DNA from 2 places in the Duganella sp. GW821-FHT07G03 genome. Region 1 is predicted to be linked to the other one. Evidence: riboswitches for the same ligand, from Rfam matches in the RefSeq annotation. Region 1 holds a riboswitch; the other holds the start of a gene.
The links. A riboswitch is a leader RNA that binds a small molecule or an ion and turns the genes downstream of it on or off. The one in region 1 is predicted to bind thiamine pyrophosphate.
Positions count from the first base shown of each region.

Region 2: it holds a riboswitch for thiamine pyrophosphate, as region 1 does, so the genes downstream of both, AC07OK_RS02380 (TonB-dependent siderophore receptor) here and thiC (phosphomethylpyrimidine synthase ThiC) in region 1, are expected to answer to the same signal.

Region 1 covers NZ_JBWKQE010000022.1:78,048-82,750, reverse strand. The annotation lists gene AC07OK_RS23935 (thiazole synthase) at 1-44, opposite strand, end outside; gene thiS (sulfur carrier protein ThiS) at 68-271, opposite strand; gene thiC (phosphomethylpyrimidine synthase ThiC) at 279-2,195, opposite strand; TPP riboswitch at 2,262-2,365, opposite strand; gene AC07OK_RS23920 (hypothetical protein) at 2,461-3,003, opposite strand; gene AC07OK_RS23915 (PAN domain-containing protein) at 3,020-3,613, opposite strand; gene AC07OK_RS23910 (hypothetical protein) at 3,640-3,981, opposite strand; gene AC07OK_RS23905 (WG repeat-containing protein) at 4,101-4,703, opposite strand, start outside.
Region 2 covers NZ_JBWKQE010000001.1:528,789-533,491, forward strand. The annotation lists gene ompR (osmolarity response regulator transcription factor OmpR) at 1-38, shown strand, start outside; gene AC07OK_RS02365 (ATP-binding protein) at 54-1,421, shown strand; gene AC07OK_RS02370 (hypothetical protein) at 1,421-2,137, shown strand; gene AC07OK_RS02375 (Imm26 family immunity protein) at 2,124-2,627, opposite strand; TPP riboswitch at 2,794-2,892, shown strand; gene AC07OK_RS02380 (TonB-dependent siderophore receptor) at 2,948-4,703, shown strand, end outside.

The sequences.
Region 1 (4,703 bases):
TTGTAGCGCTTGCCTGCGATGGTGAGCACGTCTTGATTGTCCATGATGCTTCCTTATCCCATTAAAATTAGCCGCCGCCGATGGCGCGCACGATGTCGACCTGGTCCTGCGGCTGCAGCTCGCGCTGCGGCCACTGCTGGCGCGGCACCACGGCGCGGTTGACCGCCAGCGCCAGCGCCTGCCCGCTCAGCGACAGCGCATCGATCAACTGAGCTAGCGTCTGCCGCGACGGCACCTGGTGGGGGGCGCCGTTCAATTCGATGTCGATCATGCCGGCCTCACAGCTTGCGATACAGCTCGGCGCCGTTCTTGATGAACTCCACCGCCTTGACCTGCATGCCCTGCTGCAGCGCCGCGCCGTCCGACACGCCGTTGGCCTTGGCGTATTCGCGCACTTCCTGGGTGATCTTCATCGAGCAGAAATGCGGGCCGCACATCGAACAGAAGTGCGCCACCTTGGCCGAATCCTTGGGCAGGGTCTCGTCGTGGAATTCGCGCGCCTTGTCCGGATCGAGGCCGATGTTGAACTGGTCGTCCCAGCGGAATTCGAAGCGCGCCTTCGACAGCGCGTTGTCGCGGATCTGCGCGCCCGGATGGCCCTTGGCCAGGTCGGCCGCGTGGGCGGCGATCTTGTAGGTGATGATGCCGTCCTTGACGTCGTTCTTGTCGGGCAGGCCCAGATGCTCCTTGGGCGTGACGTAGCACAGCATGGCGGTGCCGTACCAGCCGATCTGCGCGGCGCCGATGCCGGAGGTGATGTGGTCGTAGCCGGGCGCGATGTCGGTGGTCAACGGGCCCAAGGTGTAGAACGGCGCTTCGTGGCACTGTTCCAGTTGCAGGTCCATGTTTTCCTTGATCAGCTGCATCGGCACGTGGCCCGGGCCTTCGATCATCACCTGCACGTCGTGCTTCCAGGCGATCTGGGTCAGCTCGCCCAGCGTCTTCAGCTCGCCCAGCTGGGCTTCGTCGTTGGCGTCGTAGATCGAGCCGGGACGCAAGCCGTCGCCCAAGGAGAACGAGACGTCGTAGGCCTTCATGATTGCGCAGATCTCTTCGAAGTGCGTGTACAGGAACGATTCCTTATGGTGCGCCAGGCACCACTTGGCCATGATCGAGCCGCCGCGCGAAACGATGCCGGTCAGGCGCTTGGCCGTCATCGGCACGTAGCGCAGCAGCACGCCGGCGTGGATGGTGAAGTAGTCGACGCCCTGCTCGGCCTGCTCGATCAGCGTGTCGCGGAAGATCTCCCAGGTCAGGTCCTCGGCCTTGCCGTTGACCTTCTCCAGCGCCTGGTAGATCGGCACGGTGCCGATCGGGACCGGGCTGTTGCGGATGATCCATTCGCGGGTTTCGTGGATGTGCTTGCCGGTCGACAGGTCCATGACGTTGTCGCCGCCCCAGCGGATGGCCCAGGTCATCTTCTCGACTTCCTCGCCGATCGACGAGGTGACGGCGGAGTTGCCGATGTTGGCGTTAATTTTGACCAGGAAATTGCGGCCGATGATCATCGGTTCGATTTCCGGGTGGTTGATGTTGGCCGGGATGATGGCGCGACCACGGGCGATTTCCTCGCGCACGAATTCGGGCGTGATGGTGGCCGGGATGCTGGCGCCGAACGACTGGCCAGGATGCTGGCGGCCCATCAGGTCGGCCAGGCGCTGGCCCATCGGGCCGGAGTTCTTCAGGTCTTCCATGTACTCCTGGCGGCGCAGGTTCTCGCGGATGGCGACGAACTCCATCTCGGGCGTGACGATGCCCTGGCGCGCGTAGTGCATCTGCGTGACGTTCTTGCCAGCCTGGGCGCGGCGCGGCTTGCGGTGCAGGTTGAAGCGCAGCTCGGCCAGCGCCGGGTCCGCCAGGCGGGCCTGGCCGTATTCGGAGGTCGGACCGTCCAGCTCCTCGGTGTCGTCGCGCTCCAGTATCCACGGCAGGCGCGGCGTCGCGGCCAGGCCGGAGCGGATGTCGATCACCGCGTCCGGGTCGGTGTACGGGCCGGAGGTGTCGTAGACGTAGATAGCCGGATTGGCTTCGAAGCCAAAGGACGCCGGCGTGTCGGACTGGGTGATTTGGCGCATCGGCACGCGGATGTCGGGACGGCTGCCTTCGACGTAGACTTTGCGGGAATTCGGTAAGGGCTTGATGGCTGCCTCGTCCACCGTGGCGGTGGCGGAGAGGAATTTAAGGTTGGCGTTCATTTGGCTCCTTGGTTAGCTACAGGAGCCAGCAAAGGAGGTTGGACGGCGCCGGTCCACAGGGTGTGGCGGCATTGTCCTAAGCTTCCCTTCGCTGGCATTATCCAGATCAGGTTCGGAGGGTATTTCTCACCCGCGCATCGCAATGATGCGCAGGACCCCTAGCGTGTGCCGCCTTGCGGCAGCGGGCTGATTATACGCCGCGCCGCGCCGCGCGGACAATGTCCGCGCAAAAAAAACCGCCATACCCGATATAAAGCCACGCGGGCTAGCCGGATGCGGGCGGGGCGCCGCGCGCCAAGCGCGGCACGGCGTAGAGCAACAACGCCAGCGCCGCCAGCGGCATGCCCACTTCCAGCTGATAACCCGGCAGGAAATGCGCGCGCCACAACAGCCAGGCCAAGGCGGCCGCGCTGCCCAGACACAGCAAGGGCTCGGCCCGCGCCGCGCGGACGCCCGCCGCAGGCGCCGCCGCCACGGCCAGTTGCAGCACGGCCGGCCAGAAGAACACGAGCAAGCCGGCCAGGCTGTAGGGATCGCCCCAGGAAAACGCCTCGTAAGGGCTAAATTCCAGCCGCCCGGGCAGCGTCGGAGGCGCCGGCGATCCGGTGGGCGGCGCAACGGCGGCCGGGGCCGGGGCCCGGACCGTCGCCAGCGCCGCGGCGGCCGGCGCGGACGCCGCACGCGCCACGCCGGGCGGCTTGCCCTGCGTGCTGCAGCTATACAGCGGCAGGAAGAAACAAGCTGCCAGGATCAACGCGGCCAGGCGTTTCAAGCCCGCCAGCGAACGGGGCGCGACGACGAAGTTCATGATATTCCCCTCGCGCTCAGTCGGACGATTTGACGCCGGAAACGCAGCAGTCGTTATTGCTCGCTTGTGGCACCGTGCGTTTCAACCAGCAGCGCGAGACCCGTCCCTGCACGCCCGGCCTGACCCAGCTGAAACTGCGGCACTGGGCATCCTGTTCGCAGCGCGCGGCGCAGCTGCCGGCGTCACCGCCGCCGGGCTCGCTCCAGGCATCGTTGTAGTCGCCGCCGTAACGGTTAACCCCGGACTGCAAGTTCTGGATCGAGCCGCCGCCACCACCACCGCCCGGCCCCCCATCCGTACCCACGCCCCCGCCATGACAGCGCCCCAGCTTGACCACCTTGTCCGGCATATCGTCAAAGAAGGGGCTGAACAGACGCTGAAACTGGTCGGCGTCGTGATGATTGGCGGCGACGCGCACCCGCACGTACTCGGGCTGGCGATCATAGCGCGCCGGGCTGGGCGAGATCACGTACTGGATATTGCAGGGATCACTCCACGGCAGGTTGGGATTCATGCGGTTGGCCCACACCCCCCACGGTTCGGCACCTTGGGCGGCGCACAGGCAAGGCAGCACCAGCAGCGCGGCCAACATCGATAGCGGCTTTTTCATCACAGTCTCCGGGCATGGTGGGTGGGTTAGGGATGCAGCAGGCTGACGGTGGTTTCCGTGATGTCGACGCCATGCCGGAAATTGTAATAAATGTCCGAGCATTCGCCCGGCAGCGGCCGGCCGTTGCGGTCGCCGCACCAGCGGATTTCCGCCACCCAGTTGGCGCCGAATTTGAGGGCGGCGGTGCGCGGGCCGTTGATCGTGTGCAGGGCCTGGCTGGTGGCCCAGTACACCGCGGTCTTGCCGGCCGGGTCGGGGCCGTCGCGGAACGAGATCAAGCCCTGGTACAACGAGACGGGCTCGACCGCTTGAACCATGGGCGCGGCGCTGGCGGCCACGAACAGACACAGGGCAAGTTGCAGTTTCATGCTGGACTCCTTTGGGTGGGTGCTTCGACGGGGGATGCCTGCTTAACGCCCACAATTTCTTATCAGTTGACAATAATCAGTGCCATTGAGAAATACTATGAAGAGGCCGGTCAGGCGCGTCACCGCACCGGCGCCAGGCCGTCGGCGAAGTCGCCGGCCTCCATGTAACGAGGTGGAATGACGAACCGTCCGTCGCGGTCGAGATAGCCCCACAGCACGCCGCAGCGGGCGGCCGCCAGGCCATCGGCGTAGGGACGCACGGCGCTGACGCGCTGCCCGCCGCCGCAGGTGACGGAAGCGGCGGCGCCCCCGGGGGATACGGCCGACGCGCTGGACGCGGACGGCGGCGCCGGCGGCCCGCCGGACGGCGGCGCCACCACGCGCTGGCCGAGCCGGTCGATCTGCTGCCAGCCGCCGTCGACGCGCACCATCGCCTGCCCCGCCGCAAACGGCGTGGCTCGCTCGAAGCGGCGCGGCAGTTTCAACCGTCCCTGCCGATCGACATAACCCCAGCGCGCCACCTGCAAGGTGCGCAGCAGGTCCGCCGCCAGCACGGCGCGCGTGCCCTTCCCGCCCTTTGCCGTGGCGCGCAGCGTACGCTCGAAGCGGTCATGGTCCATCCAGTCTAGCGCGTCGGTCAACGGCAGCGTGGCGAGCTTGATGTCGGTGGCGCCGAGCCGGCGGCCCAGTTGCCGCCATGCGGCCAGCAAGGCCTCGTAATG
Region 2 (4,703 bases), on a different contig from region 1:
TGGGCTATGTGTTCATTCCGGAGGGGCAGCCGCGCTAAGGCGCGGGCGTGCGCATGAAGTTTCCGTCGAAGTTTCCGTTTACGTTTAGAGCCGCCAGCCTGAAAAGCGGCCTGTTCTGGCGCACCTTCTTCTTGCTGGGCGCGCTGACCACCACCAGCATGACCGCCTGGGTCGCCATGATCAGCGCGGTGCAGCACGAGCCGCAGGTGCAGCAGATCTCGTCGCAGGTGATCTCGGTGGTCACCATCACCCACGCCGCCCTCACCCACTCCGCGCCCGAACTGCGGCGCGAGTTGCTGTTCGACCTGGTGTCCAACGAAGGCATCCGCGTGTTCACGCTGGAGGACGACGACAAGGTCGATCCGCCGCCCGACAACGCGCTGATGCCCGACATCCAGAAGCTGGTTAAGGCCAAGCTGGGCGAGGACACCCGCTTCTCGGCGCGCGTCAACGGCGTGGCCGGCTTCTGGGTCAGCTTCAAGATCGACGACGACGCCTACTGGCTGATGCTGGAGCGCGAACGCATCCGCGGCCTGACCGGCATCCAGTGGCTGGGCTGGGCCAGCGTGGTGTCGGTGGTGTCGCTGCTGGGCGCGGCCTTCATCTCCAGCCTGATCAACCTGCCGCTGCGCCGCCTGACGCAAGCCACGCGCGCCTTCGCCCAGGGCAAGCGGCCCGAGCCGCTACCGGAAAAAGGCGCGATGGAGATCATGGAAGCCAACCGCAGCTTCAACCAGATGGTGGTGCAGCTGCAGCAGGTGGAATCGGACCGCGCCGTGATCCTGGCCGGCATCTCGCACGACCTGCGCACGCCGCTGGCGCGCATGCAGCTGGAGGTGGAGATGGCCAACCTGTCGAACGAGGCGCGCGAGGGCATCCAGTCCGACATCGGCCAGATGGATGACATCATCGGCCAGTTCCTCGACTACGCCAAGCCGACCGAGGTGTCGAGCTTCATCAACGTCGACCTCAGCGAACTGCTGCAGGACACCGCGCATGAAGCCGGCCGCCTGCCGGACGTGCGCATCACCACCGACATCGTCGCCAACGCCCACGTGATGGGCAACGCCACCGACATCAAGCGCGTCATCAACAACCTGATCGAGAACGCCCGCCGCTACGGCAAGACGCCCGGCAGCGAGCTGACCGAGATCGACATCAAGTGCAGCACCAAGGGCATGCACACCTCGCGCCGTGTGATCGTCGAGGTGCAGGATCACGGCAACGGCGTACCGGCCGACCAGATCGAGCAACTGCTCAAGCCCTTCACCCGGCTCGACACCGCGCGCGGCCAGGCCAACGGCGCCGGCCTGGGCCTGGCCATCGTCGACCGCGTGATGCTGCGCCACGGCGCCGAGCTGCACGTGCGCAACCGCGACGGCGGCGGCCTGCTGATCCAGATCGTGATGAAGGCGGTTTGATGCGGGCGAGGTATTTTGCAGTGTTGCTGGCGGCGGCCGGGCCGGCCATGGCCAGTCGGCCGCCCAAACCGGCCAAGCCGCCCGCGCCGCCGCCGATCGAACAGCGCGCCCCCAGCGACGAGGAACGCAGCTCCTTCGACGACTACTTCCGCCAGAAGATGCTGGCCGAATCCAGGGGCGCGCGCCCGGTGCCGCCGCTGTTCGCGCCGGACTTCGACATCCAGCGCCAGCGCGGCAAGCCGTGGCAGGTGGTGGCGCGGGTCGACTCGGCGCCACGCCATTCGGCGGTCGACCTGTGCCGGCAAATCCGTTCGAGTTTTGTCTACGATGCCAAAGCGCCCAAGGATGGGCGCTGGACCGAGTCGGCCCAGCCGCCGAGCTGGCATGTGTGGCTGGCCCAGCCCAGGACCATCTGCAGCGCCGCCCCGCACACGGTGTTGATGGACCAGGCGCTGCCGCCGGAAGACGTGGTGGCGCTGCTGCGCCAATATCCTGAACTGCTGAGCCGCGCGCGCCTGCTATTCGCCGGCAACTCGCAATGCATCCGCCAGCGTGCCCTGCCCTTCACGCTGCGCGCGATCGGGCCGGCGGCGCCGGCGGCCGGCGCGCCCGTAATGTTCAGCCTGGTATTTGAAAGCGACCGCGACACCACCGCCCGCGTCGCCGTGCGCAAGCACCGCGGCGAGTATGCGGCCTGGAACGTCAGCTGCGACTGACGCTGCTGCCGCGGTTGATCGGGTGGTCCTCCGGCTCCAGCAGCCTGGTCAGCAGCAGCTCGGTCGAGCCGTAGCCGTACAGCGAATCCGCCTCCAGGCCTTGCGTATCGTAGGGCACGGACTCCTCGCGCTCCGAGCGGCTCGGGTCGGCGTCCGAATACGTCACGCGCCAGGCGCGCTTGAGCGAATCGGCGCGGCGCAGGAACTGCGGCATCGGCCACAGCGCCGGATTCCAGTCGACGATATCGCCCAGCACGCGCCAGTGACCGCTGGCCAGCGCCATGTCGCCCACCCGCAGCACTTTGACGGCGTCCTGCGGTTGCAGCGTATTGAGCTCCTCCAGCGACGGCAAGCGCGGCAGCTTGGGTCCGAACAGATACGCCAGCATGATCTTGCTGCCTGGCGACAAACGCGCCACCAGACCCCAGCCATAGCCGCCATCCAGCAACGGTATGGCAAACCAGCTTCCCTCTTGATACGACTGCCTCATTCCCACCCTTTCACTTGCACGATGCAGCAGAGTGTCGCCAAAATGTATGGACATGATGGCGCCTCCGTTAAAAGCTGTGTCTGCTTCGTTGGCGCCGTGTGGCGCAAACCGCAAGTGTAGCGGCGCGGCGCGGATCGCGGCGCACGGCACCGCATGTGCTACACTAGCGCCTCGCTAGGGGTCCTGGAGCTTTGCTGCCGGGTGAGAGATACCCTTCGTACCTGATCTGGATAATGCCAGCGAAGGAAAGCGCAAAGTAGTTCTCCCCTCCTTTGATGGCTCTCTTCGCGGCTCCCAGCCAAGAACAAAAGAGAGAGCACATGAACACACCAAGATTCACAGTTTCCGCCATCGCCCTGGCGGTACTCCACGCATTCCCCGGCGTTGCCGCCGCTGAAACCTCCGCCGCCGAGCAAGCCATGCCCGAAGTGGTGATCACCGGCGCCAAGGCGCAGGCCAGCCGCGCCAGCGTGGCCGGCTTCGCCAACGCGCCGCTGCTGGAAACCCCGGCCTCGGTCAGCGTGCTGACCGCCCAGCAGATGCTGGACCTGCAGATCCGCTCCACCACCGACGCCGCCCGCTACGACGCCAGCATCGGCGACTCCTACAACGCGGTCGGTTACTCGGAACAGTTCTCGATCCGCGGCTTCAAACTGGACAACGCCTCCAGCTACCGCAAGGACGGCATGGCCATCCCGGGCGACACCCAGATCCCGCTGGAAAACAAGGAACGCCTGGAAGTGCTGAAGGGCCTGTCCGGCCTGCAAGCGGGGGTGTCGGCGCCGGGCGGCATCGTCAACTACGTCACCAAGCGCCCGACCGATACGCCGCTGCGCACGGTGGTGCTGGAAGAACGCGAGCGCGGCACGCTGTACGGCGCCGTCGACCTGGGTGGCCGCTTTGAAGACCAGCGTTTCGGCTACCGCTTCAACGCCGCCGCCGAACGCCTGCGCTCCTACATCAAGGGCGCCGACGGCAACCGCAAGTTCGTCTCGGCCGCCTTCGACTGGAAGATCTCGCCGCAGGCGCTGCTGCAAGTGGACGCCGACTACCAGAAGAAATCGCAGGTAACCGCGCCCGGCTTCCAGCTGCTGAACAACACCACGCTGCCGAACATCCCGGCCGACACCATGCTCAACAACCAGCCGTGGAGCCGTCCGGTCGAGACCACCAGCAGCAACATCGGCGCCCGCTTCGAATACAAGTTCACGCCCGACTGGAGCACCACCGTCAGCGCCAACCAGCACCAGTTCAAGCGCGACGACTACACCGCCTTCCCTGGCGGCTGCACCGCACAGGGCCTGTATTCCGGCTTCTGCGGCAACGGCGACTACGACGTCTACGACTACGTCAGCCTGGGCGAGAAGAAATCGCCGCTGGCGGTGCAGGCGCTGGTGCAGGGCAAGTTCAGCACCGGCTCGTTCAAGCACGAGTTCACCGGTGGCGCGTCGTTGTTCAAGAACAGCGAGAAATGGGGCGACTACCTGTACACCCAGGCCGGCACCGACGGCCACGCATTCAGCAACATCTACCACCCGATCATGGTGGCGCCGAACGGCGGCACCAGCGGTCCGGTTTCCGAGCGCCGCAGCGACAACGAGCGTGCCTTGTTCGCGCAGGACATCCTGAGCATCAACGAGCAGCTCAAGCTGCACGCCGGCGCGCGCTACGTGCAGGTCAAGCGCAACGAATATGTCGGCCCGGACGAAAATGGCGTGCTACTGCCGGACGCCCACACCGACGTCGGCTTCTGGCTGCCGAACGTGGCGCTGGTGTACAGCCTGCGCCCCAACGTTTCGGTCTACACCTCGTATGCACAGGGCCTGGAGCATGGCGGCGTCGCGCCGATCGGCACCAGGAACCCTGGCCGCGCGCTGGCGCCGGGCAAATCGAAACAGGTCGAAGTAGGCGTCAAGGCCGACATCCATCCCGACCTGAGCGCCAGCGTGGCCCTGTTCGAGATCCGCAAGGGCCTCGAATACACCGATGGCCAGAACTACTTCGTGCGCAACGGCCAGGCGCAGCACCGCGGCCTGGAAATGGCACTGAACGGCCGCGCCTCGCGTGAATTGACGG